3 regions of the Pseudomonas sp. HD57-3 genome follow, and region 2 is predicted to be linked to each of the others. Evidence: predicted binding sites of a transcription regulator. Region 2 holds the regulator's gene; each other region holds the start of a gene.

What was found. The regulator sigma-54, encoded in region 2, starts transcription at its own class of promoters, with help from an activator protein. The targets are predictions, from matches to a motif close to ANTGGCATNNANNTTGCTNT.
Region 1: glnK (P-II family nitrogen regulator) is a predicted target of sigma-54. The motif match lies at 1,462-1,481, and genes of this name have one in related genera.
Region 3: flgB (flagellar basal body rod protein FlgB) is a predicted target of sigma-54. The motif match lies at 1,843-1,862, and genes of this name have one in related genera.

What each region holds. Positions count from the first base shown of each region.
Region 1 covers NZ_CM148568.1:6,477,957-6,481,233, reverse strand. Annotated here, with positions in the region: gene AC0R79_RS29555 (HigA family addiction module antitoxin) at 451-756, shown strand; gene AC0R79_RS29550 (accessory factor UbiK family protein) at 1,009-1,269, opposite strand; gene glnK (P-II family nitrogen regulator) at 1,668-2,006, shown strand; gene AC0R79_RS29540 (ammonium transporter) at 2,044-3,277, shown strand, end outside.
Region 2 covers NZ_CM148568.1:1,256,892-1,260,168, reverse strand. Annotated here, with positions in the region: gene lptA (lipopolysaccharide transport periplasmic protein LptA) at 1-348, shown strand, start outside; gene lptB (LPS export ABC transporter ATP-binding protein) at 348-1,073, shown strand; gene AC0R79_RS05510 (RNA polymerase factor sigma-54) at 1,260-2,753, shown strand; gene hpf (ribosome hibernation-promoting factor, HPF/YfiA family) at 2,827-3,135, shown strand; gene ptsN (PTS IIA-like nitrogen regulatory protein PtsN) at 3,147-3,277, shown strand, end outside.
Region 3 covers NZ_CM148568.1:5,113,874-5,117,150, reverse strand. Annotated here, with positions in the region: gene AC0R79_RS23120 (chemotaxis protein CheV) at 1-790, shown strand, start outside; gene cheR (protein-glutamate O-methyltransferase CheR) at 838-1,665, shown strand; gene flgB (flagellar basal body rod protein FlgB) at 1,904-2,311, shown strand; gene flgC (flagellar basal body rod protein FlgC) at 2,315-2,758, shown strand; gene flgD (flagellar hook assembly protein FlgD) at 2,774-3,277, shown strand, end outside.

The DNA of each region.
Region 1 (3,277 bases), 1.3 Mb from region 2:
TGAGCAAATCGGCTCTGTGCGCTTCCCATATGTGTACTACGCCAAACCACTATTCGCTCGGCGGTGAATACCTATTCGCAAATAAATCTTCCCACCTGGCAAGCCGAATTTTGGCATGTCGGGGATCGCACCAAAGATGTAACTGCCATCTGGGTGCTGAACTAGCGTGTTTTCTTTTTGTGTGAGCAAATCAGACAAGAGGTAGTCCAGAACCAGAATGTCTGGCAATCAATTTGATCCTTCTGAACTCGACGTGTTGGATCGATCAGCGTAGGTGATGGCCACGAGCGTAACTACAAGTAAAAAATCACGTAATCGGGCGCGAGAGGTGATTCTTGTAGGGCCATGCTTTGATGGTTGTAGGACGTCGGCGAAACGGTGGCGGAGGTCTTGAATAGCCGAATCGGATGCTCCAGTTTGGCCGCTCAATGCAGCCTTTGGAGGCGAAAAATGGACCGCAATGGTATGCGCCCGATTCATCCGGGGGAGGTTCTGAATAAGGAATTCATGGAGCCGTTGGGCGTGACGGTCATGGACTTGGCCATGCCCACAAACTGGCCTGAAACCGAGATCGAGAAGCTTGTGAAATGCCAACTCAGGATCTGCGCCGATCTGGCAATCAGGCTGGCCATCCACCTCAACACCACACCTGAGTTCTGGATGAATCTTCAGTCGACTTACGATTTGCGAAAAGATGAAATTGAGAGAGGAGCTTCCATCCGTCACCAAGTAGAGCGGCTAGTGCATTGCGCTTGATCTGAATCCCAGGTCGTACGGCTGGGAGCTGAACAGTTACTGTGACTACTCCTCAGAAAACCGATTGTCGCAGCTATCTCGAGGCGAAAAAAAACCGTCTTGAGGAGACGGTTTTCAGTTGCAGGCTTCGGTGAGGCCAAGGCCTGCGCATCCTTAGTGGACACACTCGCGTATCCCGAGGTTATGCATGTTTGCTCAGTGGCACAAGCATGAACGAAATTCTTCCAGCCAGTTGCGGGCTGGAATGAGGCCTCACTCAGCCGGCGGCGTCAGCTTCGCTTCCATCTCCGCCACCTTCGCCTCAAGGCTCTCGAGCCGGGCGCGAGTGCGCGCCAGCACGACCATCTGACTGTCAAACTCTTCGCGGCTCACCAGGTCCAGTTTGCTGAAGGCACTTTGCAGCAGCATTTTGAACTGGCTTTCGATTTCGGCTTTTGGCAAGGGCGTGTCGCCGCTGAACAGGCGGGAGGCGGTGCCGCTCAGGGCGTCGAGGAAGTCTTTGGGCGCGAGCATGGGATATGTCCTGGAAACTATGGCCGGCAGTGTATCACGCAGTGTCTATAGTCATTCGTGCAGGCACGGATGCACGCTTTTCGCGCAACTGGATGCACGGCCACGCACCGTTGTTGTGCGTATCCCGAGTGCCATTTGGGTGATGGCATCTGCCGCAGCGGCCAAGGGATTGAAATCAGTGGTTTTTGGCGAGATGGCAAGCTTTCTGCTTAGTCACCTTCGACCCATGCACTGATGCAGTCGCTGTGACGAATGCAGTGCGGCAGACGGAGCGGGGAGTTTCGTCTGGAGCGGTTAGCTGGCGTCGACAACGAAGCGTTACAAAGCCAGGCACTGCGCTTAGACTTGAGTCGGGTTTGTTTTCCTGGGGCAAGTCCACCAATTCGGGAGAGAGTTTCATGAAGCTAGTCACTGCCATCATCAAGCCGTTCAAGTTGGACGACGTGCGCGAGTCGCTGTCCGAAATCGGCGTGCAGGGCATTACCGTTACTGAAGTCAAAGGCTTCGGTCGGCAGAAGGGTCACACCGAGCTGTATCGCGGCGCGGAGTATGTGGTCGATTTTCTGCCCAAGGTGAAAATCGACGTGGCCATCGACGACAAGGATCTGGATCGGGTTATCGAGGCGATAACCAAGGCTGCCAACACCGGCAAGATCGGTGACGGCAAGATCTTCGTGGTCAATCTGGAACAGGCGATCCGCATCCGTACCGGCGAAACCGATACCGACGCGATCTAAACGCCGCCACAAACCCAACGCCCCAGGAGAAAACAATATGACTCTGCGTAAATTCGCAGGGCTAGGAGCCCTGTTGTCTATCGTAATGCCCGGCCTGGCCATGGCGGCAGACGAAGTGGCAGCTCCAGTCCTGAACTCCGGCGACACCGCCTGGATGCTCACCTCCACAGCCCTCGTGCTGTTCATGACCATTCCTGGCCTCGCGCTGTTCTACGGCGGCATGGTTCGGTCGAAAAACATTCTTTCCGTGATGATGCAGTGCTTCGCCATTACCGGTCTGATCAGCGTCCTGTGGGTCATTTATGGCTACAGCATCGCGTTCGACACCACCGGCATGGAGCAGGGCGTCGTCAACTTCAACTCGTTCGTGGGCGGTTTCGGCAAGGCGTTCCTGGCCGGCGTCACCCCAGCGAGCCTGACCGGCCCGGCGGCGCTGTTCCCCGAGGCGGTCTTCATCACCTTCCAGATGACCTTCGCGATCATCACCCCGGCGCTGATCGTCGGTGCGTTCGCCGAGCGGATGAAGTTCTCCGCGATGCTGATCTTCATGGGCATCTGGTTCACCCTGGTCTATGCACCGATCGCGCACATGGTCTGGTCCGGCAACGGCGGCCTGATGTGGGACTGGGGCGTGCTCGACTTCGCGGGCGGCACCGTGGTGCACATCAACGCCGGTGTGGCCGGTCTGATTGCATGCCTGGTACTGGGTAAACGCAAAGGCTTCCCGACCACCCCGATGGCGCCACACAATCTGGGTTACACCCTGATGGGCGCGGCGATGCTGTGGGTTGGCTGGTTCGGCTTCAACGCCGGTTCCGCTGCGGCCGCCAACGGCACCGCCGGCATGGCGATGCTGGTGACCCAGATCGCGACCGCTGCTGCTGCACTGGGCTGGATGTTCGCCGAGTGGATCACCCACGGCAAACCAAGCGCACTGGGTATCGCATCCGGCGTCGTTGCAGGTCTGGTTGCGATCACTCCGGCCGCTGGCACCGTGGGCCCGATGGGCGCTCTGGTGATCGGTCTGGCTGCGGGCGTGGTCTGCTTCTTCTGCGCCACCACGCTGAAACGCAAACTCGGTTATGACGACTCCCTGGACGCCTTCGGCGTGCACGGTATCGGCGGTATCCTCGGCGCGATCCTGACCGGTGTGTTCGCCGCACCGTCGCTGGGTGGCTTCGGCACCGTCACCGACATCGCCGCACAAGTCTGGATTCAGTGCAAAGGCGTCGGCTTCACCGTGATCTACACCGCGATCGTCACCTTCATCA
Region 2 (3,277 bases):
AACACCGTGACCATGACCCGCGCGCCCAACGGCGACATCGACGTCGTGACTTCGGTGGGCAACCTCGCCTACTTCGAACAGTTGCAGACTGCCGGTGACGCGAAACCTGTCCAGGGCTACGGCGTGACCATTCAGTACCACGCGCAGCAGAACCGCGTTGTGCTGATCGACAAGGCCAAGGTCGTCGACAAAGACAACAACGTCACTCAAGGCGAAAAAATCGTCTATGACACGGTGAAGAAACTGGCCAGCGCCGGTCGAGCCACTGGCAGCAAGGTCACCGAAGCGCGTCCGCGCATCGACATGGTGATCCAGCCGAAGAAGAAAACCGACGAGAAAACCCAGTAATGGCAACTCTGAAAGCTCAGCACCTGGCCAAGGCCTATAAAAGCCGCCAGGTCGTGCGCGACGTCAGCCTGTCGATCGACAGTGGTCAGATCGTCGGCCTGCTCGGCCCGAACGGCGCCGGCAAGACCACCTGCTTCTACATGATCGTCGGCCTGGTTCAGGCTGATCAGGGTCGCGTACTGATCGACGACCTCGACGTCAGCCACCAGCCGATGCACGGTCGCGCCAAGGCCGGTATCGGCTATCTGCCGCAAGAAGCGTCGATCTTCCGCAAACTGTCGGTGGCCGACAACATCATGGCCATCCTCGAGACCCGTCAGGAGCTCGACAAGGCCGGCCGTCGCAAGGAGCTGGAAAGCCTGCTGCAGGAATTCCACATCAGCCACATCCGCGACAACCTCGGCATGAGCCTGTCCGGTGGTGAGCGCCGCCGCGTGGAAATCGCCCGCGCACTGGCCACGGCACCGAAGTTCATCCTGCTCGACGAACCGTTCGCCGGTGTCGACCCAATCTCGGTCGGCGACATCAAGCAGATCATCCATCACCTCAAGGCCAAGGGCATCGGTGTACTGATCACCGACCACAACGTGCGTGAGACGTTGGATATCTGTGAAACCGCCTACATCGTCAACGACGGCCAGTTGATCGCCGAAGGCGACTCCGCGACCATCCTCGCCAACGATCTGGTGAAGGAAGTCTATCTGGGTCACGAGTTCCGCCTGTAAGCACGACGGCATTCGGCCAGCCGTCCGGGTGCTGTAACGTTGAAGCGCCTTTTTATACGCTTTTATTGTTACAGCGCTCTAGGCAAACACGACAGTTTCAGGCATATAATTTGCTTAAGTTTGGCGCTCCGGCGCCCTGTAGTGGATGGCGCATAGCGCCGGCGAATAAGGTGTTAAGCCCCTGCCATGAAACCATCGCTAGTCTTGAGAATGGGCCAGCAGCTGACGATGACACCGCAGCTGCAACAGGCCATCCGCCTGCTCCAATTGTCGACCCTGGATCTGCAACAGGAAATCCAGGAGGCTCTGGAATCCAATCCGATGCTCGAACGCCAGGAAGACGGCGACGACTTCGACAACTCCGATCCCATGGCCGACAACGCCGAACAGAAGCCCAACACCGAGATCCAGGAACCCTCCTATCAGGAGACCGCGCCGACAGTCGATAACCTCGAAGACGGCGAATGGAACGAGCGAATCCCCAACGAACTGCCCGTCGACACCGCCTGGGAAGACGTCTATCAGACCAGCGCCAGCAGCCTGCCGAGCAGCGACGATGACGAGTGGGACTTCACCACCCGCACCTCCGCCGGCGAGAGCCTGCAAAGCCACCTGCTGTGGCAGTTGAACCTGGCACCGATGTCAGACACCGATCGCCTGATCGCCGTCACCCTGATCGATTGCATCAACAATCAGGGCTACCTCGACGAAACCCTCGAAGAAATCCTCGACGCCTTTGATCCGGAACTCGACATCGAGCTGGACGAGATCGAAGCCGTCCTGCACCGCATCCAGCAGTTTGAACCGGCCGGCATCGGCGCACGCAATCTGGGCGAATGCCTGCTGCTGCAATTGCGCCAGCTGTCGGCCAAGACCCCTTGGCTGGCCGAGGCCAAGCGGCTGGTCACCGATTACATTGACCTGCTCGGCAGCCGCGACTACAGCCAGCTGATGCGCCGCATGAAGCTCAAGGAAGACGAGCTGCGCCAAGTCATCGAACTGGTGCAGAGCCTCAACCCGCGCCCCGGTTCGCAGATCGAATCCACCGAAGCCGAGTACGTGGTGCCTGACGTCATCGTGCGCAAGGACAACGAGCGCTGGCTGGTCGAGCTGAATCAGGAGTCGGTGCCGCGTCTGCGGGTCAACGCCCAGTACGCCGGTTTCGTGCGCCGCGCCGACACCAGTGCCGACAACACCTTCATGCGCAATCAGTTGCAGGAAGCCCGCTGGTTCATCAAGAGCCTGCAGAGCCGCAACGAAACCCTGATGAAAGTGGCCACCCAGATCGTCGAGCACCAGCGCGGCTTTCTGGAGTACGGCGACGAAGCCATGAAGCCGCTGGTGCTGCATGACATCGCTGAAGCCGTGGGCATGCACGAGTCGACGATTTCCCGCGTGACCACGCAAAAATTCATGCATACCCCACGGGGCATATATGAACTGAAATACTTTTTCTCCAGCCATGTGAGCACCTCCGAAGGCGGTGAATGCTCGTCCACGGCGATCCGCGCGATCATCAAAAAACTGGTTGCCGCGGAAAATCAGAAAAAGCCGTTGAGTGACAGCAAGATCGCTGGTTTACTGGAGGCACAAGGCATTCAGGTGGCTCGCCGCACCGTCGCCAAGTACCGCGAATCCCTCGGGATCGCGCCTTCGAGCGAACGCAAGCGGTTGATGTAAGCCACGTTACAGCGTTCCAGTGGCAGGCTCTTCGGCCTGCCGCTTTATGCACTGGCAACGAAGGAGAAGCTGTATGCAAGTCAACATCAGTGGACACCAACTGGAAGTTACCCAACCTCTCCGTGAGTACGTTGAGCAAAAGCTCAAGAGGCTTGAGGGACATTTCGACAAGATCACCAACGTGCAAGTCACGATGTGCGTCGAAAAGCTGAAGCAGAAAATCGAAGCCACGCTGCATATTCCCGGCAACGAGGTCGTCGCAAACGCGGAACATACCGATATGTACGCTGCGATCGACGCGCTGACCGACAAGCTTGATAAACAACTCAAAAAGCATAAGGAAAAGACCCAGAGCCTGCTTCAGGGCGCTACCGGTCGATAACCCCCACCCCCATGATCCGACTTGAAAGTATCCTGACCCCCGGCCGTTCCCTGGTGAACGTGCCGGGCGGCAGTAAAAAGAAAGCCCTCGAACAAATTGCCAACCTGATCGCCCGGGAAGTCCCGGATCTGGAGATGCAAGA
Region 3 (3,277 bases), 2.6 Mb from region 2:
ACTGACGCTGATGCCCAAGTCCAGTCCTGTCGTGTGCGGGGTGGCGAATATCCGGGGGGCGACCATTCCGATCCTTGATCTGGCGATGGCGACCGGCTCCGGTGCTTTGAAAGACAAGAACAGTCCGTTCGTGATCATCACGGAATACAACACCAAGACCCAGGGTTTCCTGGTGCGCTCGGTGGAACGTATCGTGAACATGAACTGGGAAGAGATTCATCCGCCGCCCAAGGGCACCGGACGCGATCATTACCTGACCGCTGTGACTCGGGTCGACAATCAGTTAGTCGAAATCATCGACGTCGAGAAGGTGCTGGCGGAAGTTGCGCCGACCCCGGAAGCGATTTCGGTCGGCGTGGTGGATGTCGAGACCCAGAGCAAGGCGTTGTCGCTGCGGGTGTTGACGGTCGATGACTCGTCGGTGGCGCGCAAGCAGGTGACGCGTTGCCTGCAGACGGTCGGTGTCGAGGTGGTGGCGCTGAACGACGGCAAGCAGGCGCTGGATTACCTGCGCAAGCTGGTCGACGAGGGCAAGAAGCCGGAAGAAGAGTTCCTGATGATGATCTCCGACATCGAAATGCCGGAGATGGACGGGTACACCCTGACGGCCGAGATCCGCAGCGACCCTCGCATGCAAAAGCTTCATATCATCCTGCATACTTCGTTGTCGGGTGTGTTCAATCAGGCGATGGTCAAGAAAGTCGGTGCCGATGACTTCCTGGCCAAGTTCCGTCCTGATGACCTGGCATCCCGGGTAGTCGACCGGATCAAAGCAGCAGATATCAGCTAAGGGCCTTCTGCCCCTGGCGTTCAACACGATTTAAGAGGCGGCATCATTTGTCTACGGGTAATTTGGATTTCGAACAGTTCCGGGTCTTCCTGGAAAAAGCCTGTGGCATTTTGCTCGGTGAAAACAAGCAGTACCTGGTGTCGAGCCGTCTCAACAAACTGATGGAGCAGCAAGGCATCAAGTCCCTGGGTGAGCTGGTTCAGCGCATCCAGACCCAGCCGCGCAGCGGTTTGCGCGAGCAGGTGGTCGATGCCATGACGACCAACGAAACCCTGTGGTTTCGTGACACCTATCCGTTTGAAGTCTTGAAGAACAAGGTGCTGCCCGAGGCGATCAAGGCCGCTCCCAACCAGCGTCTGCGGATCTGGTCGGCGGCCTGCTCGTCGGGTCAGGAACCCTATTCGCTGTCGATGTCGATCGATGAGTTCGAGCGGACCAACATCGGTCAGTTGAAGATGGGTGTGCAGATCGTTGCCACGGATCTGTCCGGCAGCATGCTGACCAACTGCAAGACCGGCGAGTACGACAGCCTGGCGATCGGTCGCGGTCTGTCCGCCGATCGTCTTCAGCGCTACTTCGACCCGAAAGGGCCGGGGCGCTGGGTGATCAAGGCGCCGATCAAGAACCGGGTGGAATTCCGCTCGTTCAACCTGCTCGACAGCTACGCCAGCCTGGGCAAGTTCGACATCGTGTTCTGCCGCAACGTGCTGATCTACTTCTCCGCCGAGGTGAAGAAGGACATCCTGTTGCGCATCCACAGCACGCTGAAACCGGGCGGTTATCTGTTCCTCGGCGCTTCCGAAGCGCTGAACGGTCTGCCGGATCATTACCAGATGGTTCAGTGCAGCCCGGGGATCATCTACCAGGCGAAGTGATCAAGACCGGCAACACCAGAAACGGGAGTCCTCAGGGGCTCCCGTTTTTTTATGCCTGAAGGTTTTGCCGGTGGCAGGCGGCAGAAAAGCGGCATCCGGCGGAAACCGGTTGCCGCTTTTCTGGCATTGCCGTGTTGCCGGTTCCGCGCAAAGCCCCGTAATCCGGGGCTTTCTTAAACTGGCACGCCGCTTGCTATAACCCTGTTACGAAAAATCCGGTCACCTGAAGGTTCCCGACATGAGCATCAGCTTCGATAAAGCGCTCGGCATTCACGAAAAGGCTCTGGGCTTCCGCGCCCAGCGTGCCGAAGTGCTGGCCAACAACATCGCCAACGCCGACACCCCGAACTACAAGGCGCGGGATCTGGAGTTCTCCAAAGTGCTCGAAGCACAGAGCCAGAAGAACGCCAACGGCACCATCGCCCTGAACATGACCAACAGCCGTCACATCGAAGCTGAAGGCCTGGGCAATGGCGACGAGTCGCTGATGTATCGCACGCCGATGCAGCCGTCGATCGACCAGAACACCGTGGACGCCCAGCTGGAACAGTCGAACTACGCGGAAAACGCCGTCGGCTTCCAGGCCAGCTTCACCCTGCTCAACAGCAAATTCAAAGGGCTGGTCTCAGCCCTGCGCGGAGAGTAATCCATGTCCCTGTCCAGCGTTTTCAACATTGCCGGCAGCGGCATGAGCGCCCAGACCACCCGTCTCAACACCGTGGCGTCGAACATCGCCAACGCCGAGACCGTCTCGTCGAGCATCGACCAGACCTACCGTGCCCGTCACCCGGTGTTTGCCACCATGTTCCAGGGCGGCCAGAGCGGCGGCAGCAATTCGCTGTTCCAGAACCAGGACGCAGCCGGTCAAGGCGTGCAGGTCATGGGCGTGGTCGAAGACCAGAGCAACCTCGAAGCGCGCTACGAACCGAACCATCCGGCGGCCGACGCCAAGGGCTACGTCTACTACCCGAACGTCAACGTGGTGGAAGAAATGGCTGACATGATTTCCGCGAGCCGGTCGTTCCAGACCAACGCCGAAATGATGAACACCGCCAAAACCATGATGCAGAAGGTGCTGACCCTCGGTCAGTAATAAGGGGCGACTGCCATGAGTGTTACCGATACCACCAGCAGCCTGACGATGAACGACATACTGGCCAACTCTTCGAAGAAGACCAGTAGCACGACCACCGGCGGCATCGCTTCGGCCACCAACAGCTCGACCGGCGGCCAGGCCCTGGGCAAGGACGCGTTCCTGCAACTGCTGGTCACCCAGCTGAAAAACCAGAACCCGCTCGACCCACAGGACAACAGCGCATTCGTTGCCCAGTTGGCACAGTTCAGCAGCCTTGAGGGGATCACCACCCTTAACAGCACCGTCAGCTCGCTGGCCGGCAACTACAACTCGTCGCAAGCCCTGCAGGCTTCGTCGCTGGTCGGCCGCAACGTGATCGTGCAGACCAACTCGGTCCAGCTTGACGATCCGAGCAAAGGCATGACCGGTTCGGTCACCGTCCCGTCGTCGATTGCCGGCGGTACCGTCACCATCTCCGACAGCAGTGGCACCGCCATTCGCACCATCGACCTGGGCAGCCGCGCCGCCGGCAATGCG